One region of the Pseudomonas sp. S2_C03 genome, then DNA from elsewhere that is predicted to be linked to it. Evidence: predicted binding sites of a transcription regulator. Region 1 holds the regulator's gene; each other region holds the start of a gene.
The links. Region 1 encodes FliA, which starts transcription of late flagellar genes. Its sites were predicted from a motif close to CTAAAGTTTNNNNNNNNNNNGCCGNTAA; they were not measured.
Positions count from the first base shown of each region.

Region 2: the regulator FliA is predicted to act here: its motif matches at 2,754-2,781, upstream of AB4N64_RS04610 (methyl-accepting chemotaxis protein).
Region 3: the regulator FliA is predicted to act here: its motif matches at 2,221-2,248, upstream of AB4N64_RS01410 (flagellar protein MotY).

Region 1 is NZ_CP162766.1:3,787,121-3,791,317, forward strand. Features, by position in the region: gene AB4N64_RS17475 (chemotaxis protein CheA) at 1-490, opposite strand, end outside; gene AB4N64_RS17480 (protein phosphatase CheZ) at 528-1,316, opposite strand; gene AB4N64_RS17485 (chemotaxis response regulator CheY) at 1,339-1,710, opposite strand; gene fliA (RNA polymerase sigma factor FliA) at 1,878-2,618, opposite strand; gene fleN (flagellar synthesis regulator FleN) at 2,615-3,445, opposite strand; gene flhF (flagellar biosynthesis protein FlhF) at 3,556-4,197, opposite strand, start outside.
Region 2 is NZ_CP162766.1:1,035,283-1,039,479, reverse strand. Features, by position in the region: gene AB4N64_RS04615 (LysR family transcriptional regulator) at 41-976, shown strand; gene AB4N64_RS04610 (methyl-accepting chemotaxis protein) at 1,030-2,712, opposite strand; gene AB4N64_RS04605 (Na+/H+ antiporter family protein) at 2,923-4,197, opposite strand, start outside; partial or broken gene AB4N64_RS04600 (methyl-accepting chemotaxis protein) at 4,121-4,197, shown strand, end outside.
Region 3 is NZ_CP162766.1:294,415-298,611, forward strand. Features, by position in the region: gene AB4N64_RS01395 (peroxiredoxin C) at 1-369, shown strand, start outside; gene rnt (ribonuclease T) at 437-1,111, opposite strand; gene pyrC (dihydroorotase) at 1,108-2,154, opposite strand; gene AB4N64_RS01410 (flagellar protein MotY) at 2,309-3,217, shown strand; gene AB4N64_RS01415 (argininosuccinate synthase) at 3,346-4,197, shown strand, end outside.

The DNA.
Region 1 (4,197 bases):
ACTGTTCGAATTCGTTGTCGGTGATGTCGCCTGATTCGGCTTGCGCCGCTGCTTGTGGCTCTTCAGCCACGGCTGCAACCGGCGCGGCCTCATCAGCCGATTGCGGTTCGGCCAGACGAGCCAGCGCGGCGAGCAATTCAGGCGTAGCAGCCGTAATCGGGCTACGGTCGCGAACTTCGCTGAACATGCTGTTCACCGAGTCCAGTGCTTCGAGAACCACGTCCATCAATTCCGAGTCGACGCGACGTTCACCCTTGCGCAGGATGTCAAACACGTTCTCGGCGATGTGACAGCACTCCACCAGCTCATTGAGCTGGAGGAAGCCGGCGCCCCCTTTTACAGTGTGAAAACCGCGAAAAATTGCATTGAGCAAGTCCGCATCATCAGGTCGACTTTCCAGCTCGACCAGCTGCTCGGACAGTTGCTCTAGAATCTCGCCGGCCTCAACCAGGAAATCCTGAAGGATCTCTTCATCGGCGCCGAAGCTCATTAATGGTGTGCTCCTAACAGAACAGGTCTAATAAAACCTAAAATCCAAGGCTGGATAGCAAATCGTCCACATCGTCCTGACCGGACACAACGTCTTCTCTTTTATCGGCATGAATCTGCGGACCTTCACCCTGAGAGAGATGTTTTTGTGGATCTTTTTCTGCAAGCATCGCTTCCCGGTCATGTTCGATGCCCGCAAAGCGGTCCACCTGACTGGCCATGAGCACAAGTTTGAGCAGATTGGTTTCAACGTCCGTGACCAATTGCGTCACACGCTTGATCACCTGACCGGTGAGATCCTGGTAATCCTGCGCGAGCAGAATGTCGTTGAGGTTGCTCGATACCGCCCGGTTGTCCTTGCTGCTGCGAGCCAGGAAACCGTCGACACGCCGCGCCAGTTCGCGAAACTCTTCGGCCCCGACTTCGCGGCGCATGAAACGCCCCCAGTCCGTGCTCAATGCCTGGGCTTCATCGCCAAGGCTGTTGACCAGAGGCGTTGAGCTTTCGACCAGATCCATGGTGCGGTTCGCAGCGGCCTCGGTCAGCTTGACAACATACCCCAGGCGCTCGGTGGCATCCGTGATCTGGGACACTTCCTCGGCTTGCGGCATGTGCGGATCAATCTGGAAATTGACGATCGCGCTATGCAATTCGCGGGTGAGCTTGCCCACTTCCTGATACAGGCCGCGGTCACGGGTCTGATTGAGCTCATGGATCAGTTGTACCGCGTCACCGAACTTGCCTTTTTCAAGGCTTTCGACCAATTCGACCGCGTGTTTTTTCAGGGTCGACTCGAACTCGCCCTGTGAAGATTCTTTGTGGTCCATAGCTCCCCCGTGGCGCGGTGACTCAACCGATGCGTTCGAAAATCTTCTCGATTTTTTCTTTCAACGCCTGGGCCGTGAAGGGTTTGACGACATAACCGTTTACACCGGCCTGGGCAGCTTCGATGATCTGCTCGCGCTTGGCTTCTGCAGTGACCATCAATACCGGCAGGTGCTTGAGTTTTTCGTCGGCGCGCACGTGGCGCAGCAGATCGATACCGGTCATGCCAGGCATGTTCCAGTCGGTTACCAGAAAGTCGATGCTTCCGCTGTTGAGAACCGGAATGGCGGTGATGCCATCGTCAGCCTCAACCGTGTTGGTGAACCCAAGGTCACGCAACAGGTTCTTGATGATCCGCCGCATCGTTGAAAAGTCATCAACGATGAGGATTTTCATGTTCTTGTCCAATTCGACCTCCAAGCAGTCTTAAACGCGCCCAGCACCTGGACGCGCCATTTCAATCAATTCGGCAGAGCACTCAATGACTGTCTGGAGCACAACAGATCGAGACCGGCACGGTTCAACCCCGCACCAGCCACGTTCGCAGTGTCCCCACACTGCCTTCAGCGCGCTCGCCACTCCCCCAAACGCCCCCGCAAACGGGCCGCGCACTGGCTGTGTAACTGGCTGACCCGAGATTCGCTGACCCCCAGGACCTCACCGATTTCCTTGAGATTCAACTCTTCGTCGTAGTACAGCGCCAACACCAGTCGCTCGCGCTCCGGCAAATTGGCAATCGCGTCCGCCAGCGCCGCCTGGAAGCGTTCGTCTTCCAGATCGCGTGACGGCTCGAGATGAGCACTCGCGCCATCCTCATGCAGCCCTTCGTGTTCGCCGTCCTGCAAAAGATCGTCGAAACTGAATAACCGGCTGCCCAGGGTGTCGTTCAAAATCCCGTAATAATCATCGAGACTCAATTGGAGTTCGGCCGCAACTTCGTGATCTTTAGCGTCACGGCCGGTTTTAGCTTCAATCGAGCGAATTGCGTCGCTGACCATGCGGGTATTGCGGTGAACCGAGCGTGGCGCCCAATCCCCTTTGCGCACTTCATCAAGCATGGCGCCACGGATTCGAATGCCCGCGTACGTCTCGAAACTGGCGCCTTTGCTGGCGTCGTATTTGGTGGACACTTCCAGCAGGCCGATCATCCCGGCCTGGATCAGGTCTTCGACCTGAACACTGGCCGGCAGGCGCGCCAACAAGTGATACGCAATGCGTTTGACCAGTGGCGCGTAACGCTCGATCAGCTCGTACTGCGCGTAACGCGCCGATTTCTTGTAGAGGTTGTAACCGCTGGCGGTCATAGCACGGGTCCTGCCGTTTGTTGCACGAGGCGCTCGACGAAAAACTCCAGGTGCCCGCGCGGGTTGGCGGGCAGTGGCCAGGTATCGACCTTCTGTGCAATGGCCTTGAAAGCCAGCGAGCACTTGGAACGCGGGAAAGCTTCATAAACAGCGCGCTGCTTCTGGACGGCCTTGCGTACGCTTTCGTCGTAGGGCACCGCGCCGACGTATTGTAGGGCGACGTCAAGGAAACGATCCGTGACCTTTGTCAACTTGGCGAACAGGTTGCGCCCTTCCTGAGGGCTCTGGGCCATGTTGGCCAGGACGCGGAAACGGTTCATGCCGTAATCACGGTTGAGCAGCTTGATCAGAGCGTAAGCGTCAGTGATGGACGTTGGCTCGTCGCAGACCACCAGGAGGACTTCCTGGGCGGCGCGGACAAAACTGACTACCGAGTCACCAATACCCGCAGCGGTATCGATCACCAGCACATCGAGGTTGTCGCCGATATCGCTGAACGCCTGAATCAGGCCGGCATGCTGGGCCGGGCTCAGGTGCACCATGCTCTGTGTGCCGGAGGCGGCGGGAACGATGCGGATGCCGCCGGGGCCTTGCAACAATACGTCACGCAGCTCGCAGCGGCCCTCGATCACGTCGGCCAGGGTGCGTTTGGGTGTCAGGCCCAGCAGAACGTCGACGTTCGCCAGCCCCAGATCGGCGTCCAGCAGCATGACCCGCCGGCCTAGCTCCGCTAGAGCCAGGGACAAGTTCACTGACACGTTAGTCTTGCCGACGCCACCCTTGCCGCCGGTCACCGCGATCACCTGTACGGGATGCATGCTGCCCATGTTATTTCTTTACCTTGTCTTGCATAGACGGAGGCCACATGACTGGCTGCGCGTTCGCAACTGGAACAATGCCTGGCAGACCATCGATGTAGGTACAAAAACTGTTCACCTCAGCCAACCTGCTTGGTCGGACTGTGGTAGATGTCAGCGAACATGTCAGCCATGGCTTCTTCGCTGGGTTCTTCCTGCATTTGCACGCTGACGGCGCGACTGACCAACTGATGACGGCGCGGCAAATGCAAGTCATCCGGAATACGTGGTCCATCGGTGAGGTAAGCCACCGGCAATTCATGACTGATTGCCAGGCTCAACACCTCGCCCAAACTAGCCGTTTCATCCAGTTTAGTCAGGATGCAGCCTGCCAGCCCGCAGCGCTTGTAACTATGATAAGCGGCCGTTAGAACCTGCTTCTGGCTGGTGGTTGCGAGCACCAGGTAATTTTTTGCCCGGATGCCACGACCGGCCAGGCTTTCAAGCTGCATGCGCAGCGCTGGATCGCTGGCCTGGAGGCCGGCGGTATCGATCAACACCACGCGCTTGCGCAGCAACGGATCCAGTGCCTGAACCAGGGACTGGCCCGGATCGACGTGGGTTACCGAGACGTTGAGAATGCGCCCCAGGGTCTTGAGTTGCTCCTGGGCACCGATGCGGTAGCTGTCCATGCTCACCAGGGCAATGCTCTGCGCGCCGTACTTGAGCACGTAGCGGGCCGCCAGTTTGGCCAGGGTGGTGGTCTTGCCCATGCCGGCCGG
Region 2 (4,197 bases), 2.8 Mb from region 1:
CTGACAACACTTTTGCGTATTACGCACAGCAAGGTCCACTATGCACGGCCTCAATGAACTCGGCTTCAAGGCACTCCGGCTATTTGTCGCGGTGCTGGACCATGGCAGTTTTTCCGAAGTCGCCCGTCGAGAGGGCTTGGCTCCGTCGTCGATTTCCCGGCAGATCCAGTTGATGGAACAGGCCCTGAACCAGCAATTGCTCTACCGTCACACCCGCGCGGTCACCCCTACCGAAGCCGGGCGCCTGCTCGGGCACCACGCGCGGCTGGTGCTGGTGCAATTGGAGGAAGCCGAGCAAGCGTTGCACGAACAGCGCAGCGAGCCCACTGGGCTGGTCCGTATCAACGCTCCGGTGGTGTTCGGACAACGGCACCTGACACCCTGGCTCGGGCAGTTGTGCGAGCGGTATCCGAAGCTGCAACTGGACATCCAGCAGACCGACAGCTACGTCGACCCGTTGCAGGAAGGCGCCGATCTGTTGTTTCGCATTGGCCCGTTGCACGACTCGAGCATGCAGGCACGCATCATCGCGCCCCACCGCTTCCAGGTTGCCGCCAGCCCCGCCTACCTCGCACGCCACGGCACGCCGCAGCGCCCTGCCGACCTGGCGGCGCACCAATGCCTGGCCTACAAGGGCGTGGCCGGCCAACAGCGCTGGTTTTTCCGCCAGGGCCACGAGGATTGGACGCCGTATCCGGTGAGAGGGCCAATCACCGGCAACCACGCTGACACGCTCACCCAGGCCGCCATACAAGGCCTGGGGCTGGTGATGTTTCCGTCATGGCTGATTGGCGAAGCGGTGCGAGACGGCACGTTGGTGCCGGTCCTTGTGGACTATCAGGTATCCAACAGCCTCCAACCGCAGCAGATCGCGGTGCTTTGGCCGGGAAGCCGACGGCTGTCGGTGAAGGTGCGCACGGTCATCGACTTTTTTGTCGAGTGTTTTGGCGAAGTGCCGTATTGGGACAGGGTTTAGCTGAAACCCACTGCTCCCACAGTGTGAGTGTCTCTACTCAGTGATTGCAGCCATCAAATCCTGAACTGCCCCACCAGACTACCCAACCGCTGCCCCAGGTCCGCCAGGCTACGGGAGGTTTGGGCGCCGAGCTGGGTTTCGCCGGCCACGTTGTCCACGGCTTCGGCGATCTGATGCACGCTGCGGTTGATCTCTTCGGCCACCGCTGTCTGCTCTTCGGCGGCGCTGGCGATCTGCGCGTTCATCGAGTTAATGGTGGCGATCAATTGCGCCATGGTGTCCAGCGACGCCCCCGCCTCGTTGGCTTGCGCGGAGGTGCCGTCGCCAGCCTCGCTGGAGCGACGCATCGCTTCCACCGCTGACTGGGTGCCGGCCTGCAAGCGGTCGATCATGCCCTGGATTTCCTGGGTGCTGATCTGCGTACGACTGGCCAGCGCCCGCACTTCATCGGCCACCACTGCAAAACCACGCCCTGCCTCACCGGCCCGGGCCGCTTCGATGGCGGCGTTGAGCGCCAGCAAATTGGTCTGCTCGGCAATCGAACGAATCACCCCCAGCACGCTGACAATCGACGCCACGTCTTTCTGCAAGCTGTCGAGGGACACGCCGCTGCTGCGGATATCGTCGACCAGTGCGTGGATTTTTTCGATGCTGCCGGCCACCACCCGCTTGGCGGTCTGGCCCTCTTCGTCGGTCTGCTGGGCAGCCACGGCGGCGTTCTGCGCACTCTTGGCCACTTCCTGGGCCGCGGCAGACATTTCATTGATGGCGGTGGCGACCTGATCGGTCTCGTGACGCTGACGCTCCATCGCCTGATCCGAGCGATGGGCCTGGTCCGATACCTGGTGCACCAGCCCGGTCAATTGCGAGGTCATTTCGGTGATCTGGCGCACCAGGCCGTGGATCTTGTCGACAAACCGGTTGAACGAACCGGCCAGTTCACCCAGCTCATCCTGGCTGGAGATAGTGAGGCGGCGGGTCAGGTCGCCCTCGCCCGCCGCGATGTCATCGAGATTGGCTTTCATCAGGTGCAGCGGACGCAGGATGGTGTTGGCCAGCACCATGCCGGCAGCGGCGATCACCAGCAGCACGACGGCGGCGATACCGGCGATGCTCAGCAATACGCCTTCCATGCGCTCCTTGACCTTGGCTTCGACAACAGCCACCTGCGCCTCGATGCCATCGAGGTTGACCGAGGTGCCGACCGCCATGTCCCACTTGGCCAGGTATTCGGTGTAGCCGAGTTTCGGCACCAGCACTTGGGTGTTGCTGGGCAAAGGCGAGCTGTATTGCAGGTAGTGGGTGCCGTCCTTGGCGACTTGAACCAGGTCGCGGTTGACGTAGACGCCGTTCGGGTCGCGGTTGTCCTTGAAGCTCTTGCCCACGCCGTCGGGGCTGTTGGCCTTGAACAGACGCACGGTGTTGGAGTCGTAGCCGAAGAAGTAGCCTTCCTTGTCGTAGCTGATGTTCGATAGCAACTTGATCACTTGCGCGCGCGCCGCGTCATCGCCAGGTGCGGCGGCGTCGTAAAGCGGCTTGATCGCGGTCATCGCCACGGCCACGTAGCTTTTGAGCGTGTCCTTGGCGTTAGTGAGCAGGCGCTCGCGGGTCTCTTCGACTTCCTTGCGCGCCTGTTCCTGCAGCACGAAAAACGTGGTCAGACTGATCACCAGCGCGAAGATCAGCACCGGGAGAACGGCGAGGGACAGGACTTTGGCCTTCAGGCTCATGCGCATGACGGTTCACTCTTTTGATTTTATTAACGTGGTCAAAGGCTATAACGGCACGTCAAGGCAAAAGTTGAGACAGGTCACTACAGTGAAACGTATGAAGGCCCTGTGGGAGCGGGCTTGCTCGCGATGGCGGAGTGTCAGTCGACACTTTCATCGACTGATGCATTGCAATCGCGAGCAAGCTCGCTCCTACAGAGGGGGGCATGGCAAAATCTAAAGCACCATCGCCGCCACCCAGCCGAACGCCAGCAGCGGCAGGTTGTAGTGCAGGAAGGTGGGCACCACGGTGTCCCAGATGTGGTGGTGCTGGCCATCGATGTTCAGGCCGGACGTCGGGCCCAGTGTCGAGTCCGAGGCCGGTGAACCGGCATCGCCCAGGGCACCTGCGGTGCCGACGATGCAGACGATGGCGATCGGGCTGAAGCCCAATTGCACGCACAGCGGCACGAAAATCGCCGCGAGGATCGGCACCGTGGAAAACGACGAGCCGATGCCCATGGTCACCAGCAGGCCCACCAGCAACATCAGCAGCGCGCCGATGCCCTGACTGTGACCGATCCACGCCGCCGACGCCTCGACCAGCGTCTGCACCTCGCCGGTGGCCTTCATCACTTCGGCAAACCCCGAGGCGGCGATCATGATGAAGCCGATCATCGCCATCATCTTCATCCCTTCGGTGAAGAGGTCGTCGGTGTCGCGCCACTTGACGATGCCCGATACCGAGAAGATCAAAAAGCCCACCAGTGCGCCGATGATCATCGAATCCAGCAGCAACTGAATGATGAACGCCGCTGCAATGGCCACGCCGGCCACCATCAGGCTCAGCGGGTTGTACTGCACCGCCACCTGCTCGACTTGTTCGATCTTCGCCAGGTCGTAGATACGTTTCTTGCGATAGCTGATGAACGCCACGGCCAGCCCCACCAACATACCCAGCGCCGGAATGCCCATGGCATGGGTCACGTTGATGCCGCTGATGTCGACGCCGCTGCGCGCCACGTTGGCCAGCAGGATCTCATTGAGGAAGATGTTGCCGAAACCCACCGGCAGGAACATGTAGGGCGTGATCAGGCCGAACGTCATGACGCAGGCGATCAGACGACGGTCAAGCTGCAGCTTGGTTAGCACATATAACAGGGGTGGCACCAGCAACGGAATAAAGGCGATATGTATCGGCAGAATATTCTGTGAAGCGATGGCCACGACCCACAGCAAACCGATCAACAACCACTTGACCTGTCGGCCACCCGTAGCGTGCTGCCGGTCGACCATGGCCAGCGCCTTGTCCGCCAGTGCATGGGCCAGGCCGGACTTGGCAATCGCCACCGCGAACGCGCCGAGCAACGCGTAGGACAATGCCACCGTGGCTCCGCCGCCCAGTCCGTTGTTGAACGCCTTGAGCGTGGCGTCGATGCCCAGGCCACCGCTCAGGCCACCCACCAACGCACCGACAATCAGCGCGATCACAACGTGCACGCGGGACAGGCT
Region 3 (4,197 bases), 2.8 Mb from region 1:
TCGCACTTCACCCATAACGCCTGGCGCAACACCCCGGTCAACAACGGCGGTATCGGCGAAGTCCGTTACACCATGGCTGCCGACATGAAGCACGAAATCGCCAAGGCCTACGACGTTGAGTCCGAAGGCGGCGTGGCTTTCCGTGGCGCGTTCCTGATCGACGACAAGGGTGTCGTTCGTTCGCAGATCATCAACGACCTGCCGCTGGGCCGTAACATGGAAGAGCTGATTCGTCTGGTCGACGCTCTGCAATTCCACGAAGAGCACGGTGAAGTCTGCCCTGCGAACTGGAAGAAAGGCGACAAAGGCATGAACGCTTCGCCAGAAGGCGTTGCGGCTTACCTGACCGAGCACGCAGCTGCCCTGTAAGGCGCGTTCGAGGCACAAAAAAACCGGCCATCATGGCCGGTTTTTTTATGCGCAGGGTCGCGACTGATCAATCGTCGAAATCTTCCCACCCACCCATCTGTTTCCAGCGATTGACGATGCCGCAGAACAGTTCGGCCGTCTTCTCGGTGTCGTAGCGAGCCGAGTGGGCCTCGCGACCATCGAAGTCGATATCGGCTGCCTGACAGGCCTTCGCCAGTACCGTTTGCCCGTAGGCCAAGCCAGCCAGGGTAGCAGTGTCGAAGCTGGAGAAGGGGTGAAACGGGTTGCGCTTCATGTCCAGGCGTGCGACGGCGGCATTCAGGAAGCCCAGGTCGAAGCTGCTGTTGTGGCCGACCAGAATCGCCCGCTTGCAGCCGTTGGCCTTCAGCGCCTTGCGTATCCCACGGAAGATGTCGTTCAGGGCTGTCTCTTCACTCACGGCCATGCGCAACGGGTGATCGAGCTTGATCCCGGTGAACTCCAGGGCCGCTGCTTCGATGTTCGCGCCTTCGAAAGGCTCGACGCGGAAGAAGTACGTGTGATCAGGGTAAACGAAGCCCTTTTCATCCATGGCGATGGTGGTCGCCGCGATTTCCAGCAGGGCGTCGGTGGCCGAGTTGAAACCACCGGTTTCTACGTCGACGACCACGGGCAGGTAACCACGGAACCTGGCAGCCATCGGATGGCGTGAACCACCTGCGCTCGAACCGTCCTGTTCGTCGTCGAAATGGTCTTCACTCACGCGTGTTCCTCCAGCAGGCGCCAGCGCAGTTTTTCACCGGCGCGCAGCGGGATAACGGTCAGCTCGCCAAATGGCAGGCTGGTTGGTGCGGTCCACTCGTCGCGAACCAGGGTGATGCGATCAGTATTCACGGGCAGGCCATAGAAGCGCGGGCCATTGAGGCTGGCGAAAGCTTCGAGCCTGGCCAGCGCGTTGCGCTGTTCGAACGCTTCGGCATACAACTCGATCGCGGCATAAGCGGTGTAGCAACCGGCGCAACCGCAGGCGGCTTCCTTGGCATGCTGGGCATGCGGTGCCGAGTCAGTGCCGAGGAAGAACTTTTCGCTGCCGCTGGTGGCGGCGTCGAGCAGGGCTTCCTGGTGGGTATTGCGCTTGAGGATCGGCAGGCAATAGAAGTGCGGCCGAATCCCGCCAACCAGCATGTGGTTGCGGTTGTACAACAAGTGATGAGCGGTAATGGTCGCGCCGACGTTGGCCGAAGCCTCGTTGACGAACTGCACGGCATCGCCAGTCGTGATGTGCTCGAACACCACCTTGAGTGTCGGGAAACGCTCCACCACACGACGCATGTGCTCGTCGATGAAGATTTTCTCGCGGTCGAACACGTCGACGTCGCCACGGGTGACTTCACCGTGAATCAGCAAGGGCATACCGACTTCGGCCATGGCCTCGAGCGCAGGGAAGATTTTGTCGATGCTGGTGACGCCAGAGTCCGAGTTGGTGGTCGCACCGGCCGGGTACAATTTGGCGGCATGCACGAAACCGCTGGCCTTGGCCTGACGAATTTCTTCGGGCTGGGTGCGGTCGGTGAGGTACAGCACCATCAGCGGTTCAAAACGGCTACCGGCCGGACGTGCAGCGAGAATGCGCTGGCGATAACCGTCGGCTTCAGCGGCGTTGCGCACCGGCGGTACCAGGTTGGGCATGATGATGGCGCGACCAAAGGTGCGCGCGACATCCGCAACAGTATTGGTCAACACGGCACCATCACGAAGATGTATATGCCAGTCGTCGGGACGCAGCAGGGTCAGGCGGTCGGACATGAGGGGATTCCAGGCGGGGCAAACTCTGGGGAATGCTACCGGAAAAGACTCTCTCAGGCACCCGCTATCAAGTTTTGCGACAAGCTACCGATATCCAACAGGTATGCCGTAAATATGTATCGGTCTTTTGTTGTAGAAGCCAATGGAGCCTCCCGTGCGCCAGCGTTATTTAGCCTTGCTCAGTGTGTTTGCCAGCCTTCCCGCGATGGCGCTCACTTTCCAGACCCGTCTGGAGAGCATCGAGTGGACGGTCGAAGGGGACAAATTCGAGTGTCGCCTGACTCAACCGATTACCGATTTCGGTTCGGGTGAGTTCGTGCGCCGCGCTGGGGAGCAGGCGACGTTTCGTCTGAAAGCCTACAACTCGATGGTCGGTGGCGGTTCGGCGACCTTGTTGGCGGCGGCCGCACCGTGGCAGCCGGGGCGGGGCGACATCAATCTCGGCTCGGTCAGGATCGGCAGTGGCAACGTTCTGTTCAACAGCTCCCAAGTCCAGGCTGGCCGTCTGATCAGTGGTTTGATGGACGGACGCAGCCCGGTCGTCCGGCATTTCTCCGGCGATGGCCGCGTCTCGGAAGTTCGCCTGCTGCCCGTCAAGTTCAGCAAGGCGTTCAACGATTATCAGGGTTGCGTGGCGAAGCTGCTGCCCAAAAACTTCGAACAGGTCAAACAATCGCAAATCGCCTTCCCGGGCGAGGGTATGGAACTCGATACGCAGGCCAAGGCGCAGTTGCAGGTGATGCTGGACTTCATGAAGGCCGATCCTACGGTTAACCACATCGAGCTCGACGGTCACTCGGACAACAGCGGCAATCGCCTGGCCAATCGTGAGCTGTCGCGTCGCCGGGCGCTGGCGGTCATGGAGTATTTCAAGGCCAACGGGGTGCAGGAATCGCAGATAACCGTGCGTTTCCATGGCGAGCGTTATCCGCTGGTCCCCAACACCTCGTCCGCCAACCGGGCGAAGAACCGCCGGGTGAATGTCCACCTCGCTCGCGTCGCCCCCGTCGAGACGCCGACGCCCCAGACCACGGCATCGGCGAGCGCAGCGAAGACTTCCTGAGCCGCGACTGTTCGTCGCGCGCTCGACATAATCTGTCGCTTCGTCGTCATAAGCTGTCGCGCCACTGTAAATTATTCTGCATGACCGGTAGACTTGACGGCTTTCCGTAAACCCCGTGGAGTGATGGCATGGCGGACGTAAACAAGGTCGTTCTGGCGTATTCCGGCGGCCTGGACACTTCGGTGATCCTCAAGTGGCTGCAGGATACTTATAACTGTGAAGTGGTGACCTTTACCGCTGACCTGGGTCAGGGTGAAGAGGTCGAACCTGCTCGCGCCAAGGCGCAGGCCATGGGCGTAAAAGAAATCTACATCGACGATCTGCGCGAAGAGTTCGTGCGAGATTTCGTGTTCCCGATGTTCCGCGCCAACACTGTTTACGAAGGCGAGTACCTGCTGGGTACTTCCATCGCTCGTCCGTTGATCGCCAAACGCCTGATCGAAATCGCCAACGAAACCGGCGCTGACGCCATTTCCCACGGCGCCACCGGCAAGGGTAACGACCAGGTTCGTTTCGAGCTCGGCGCCTACGCCCTGAAGCCCGGTGTGAAAGTGATTGCACCTTGGCGTGAATGGGACCTGCTGTCCCGTGAAAAGCTGATGGATTACGCGGAAAAGCACGCGATCCCGATCGAGCGCCACGGCAAGAAAAAATCTCCTTACTCGATGGATGCCAACCTGCTGCACATCTCCTATGAAGGCGGCGTGCTGGAAGACACCTGGACCGAGCACGAAGAAGACATGTGGCGTTGGACCGTGTCGCCAGAGAAGGCACCCGACAAGGCGCAATACCTGGAACTGACCTACCGCAATGGCGACATCGTGGCGTTGGACGGCGTCGAAATGACCCCGGCCACCGTGCTGGCGACCCTGAACCGTATCGGTGGTGAACACGGCATCGGTCGTCTCGACATCGTCGAAAACCGTTACGTGGGCATGAAGTCCCGTGGCTGCTACGAAACCCCTGGCGGCACCATCATG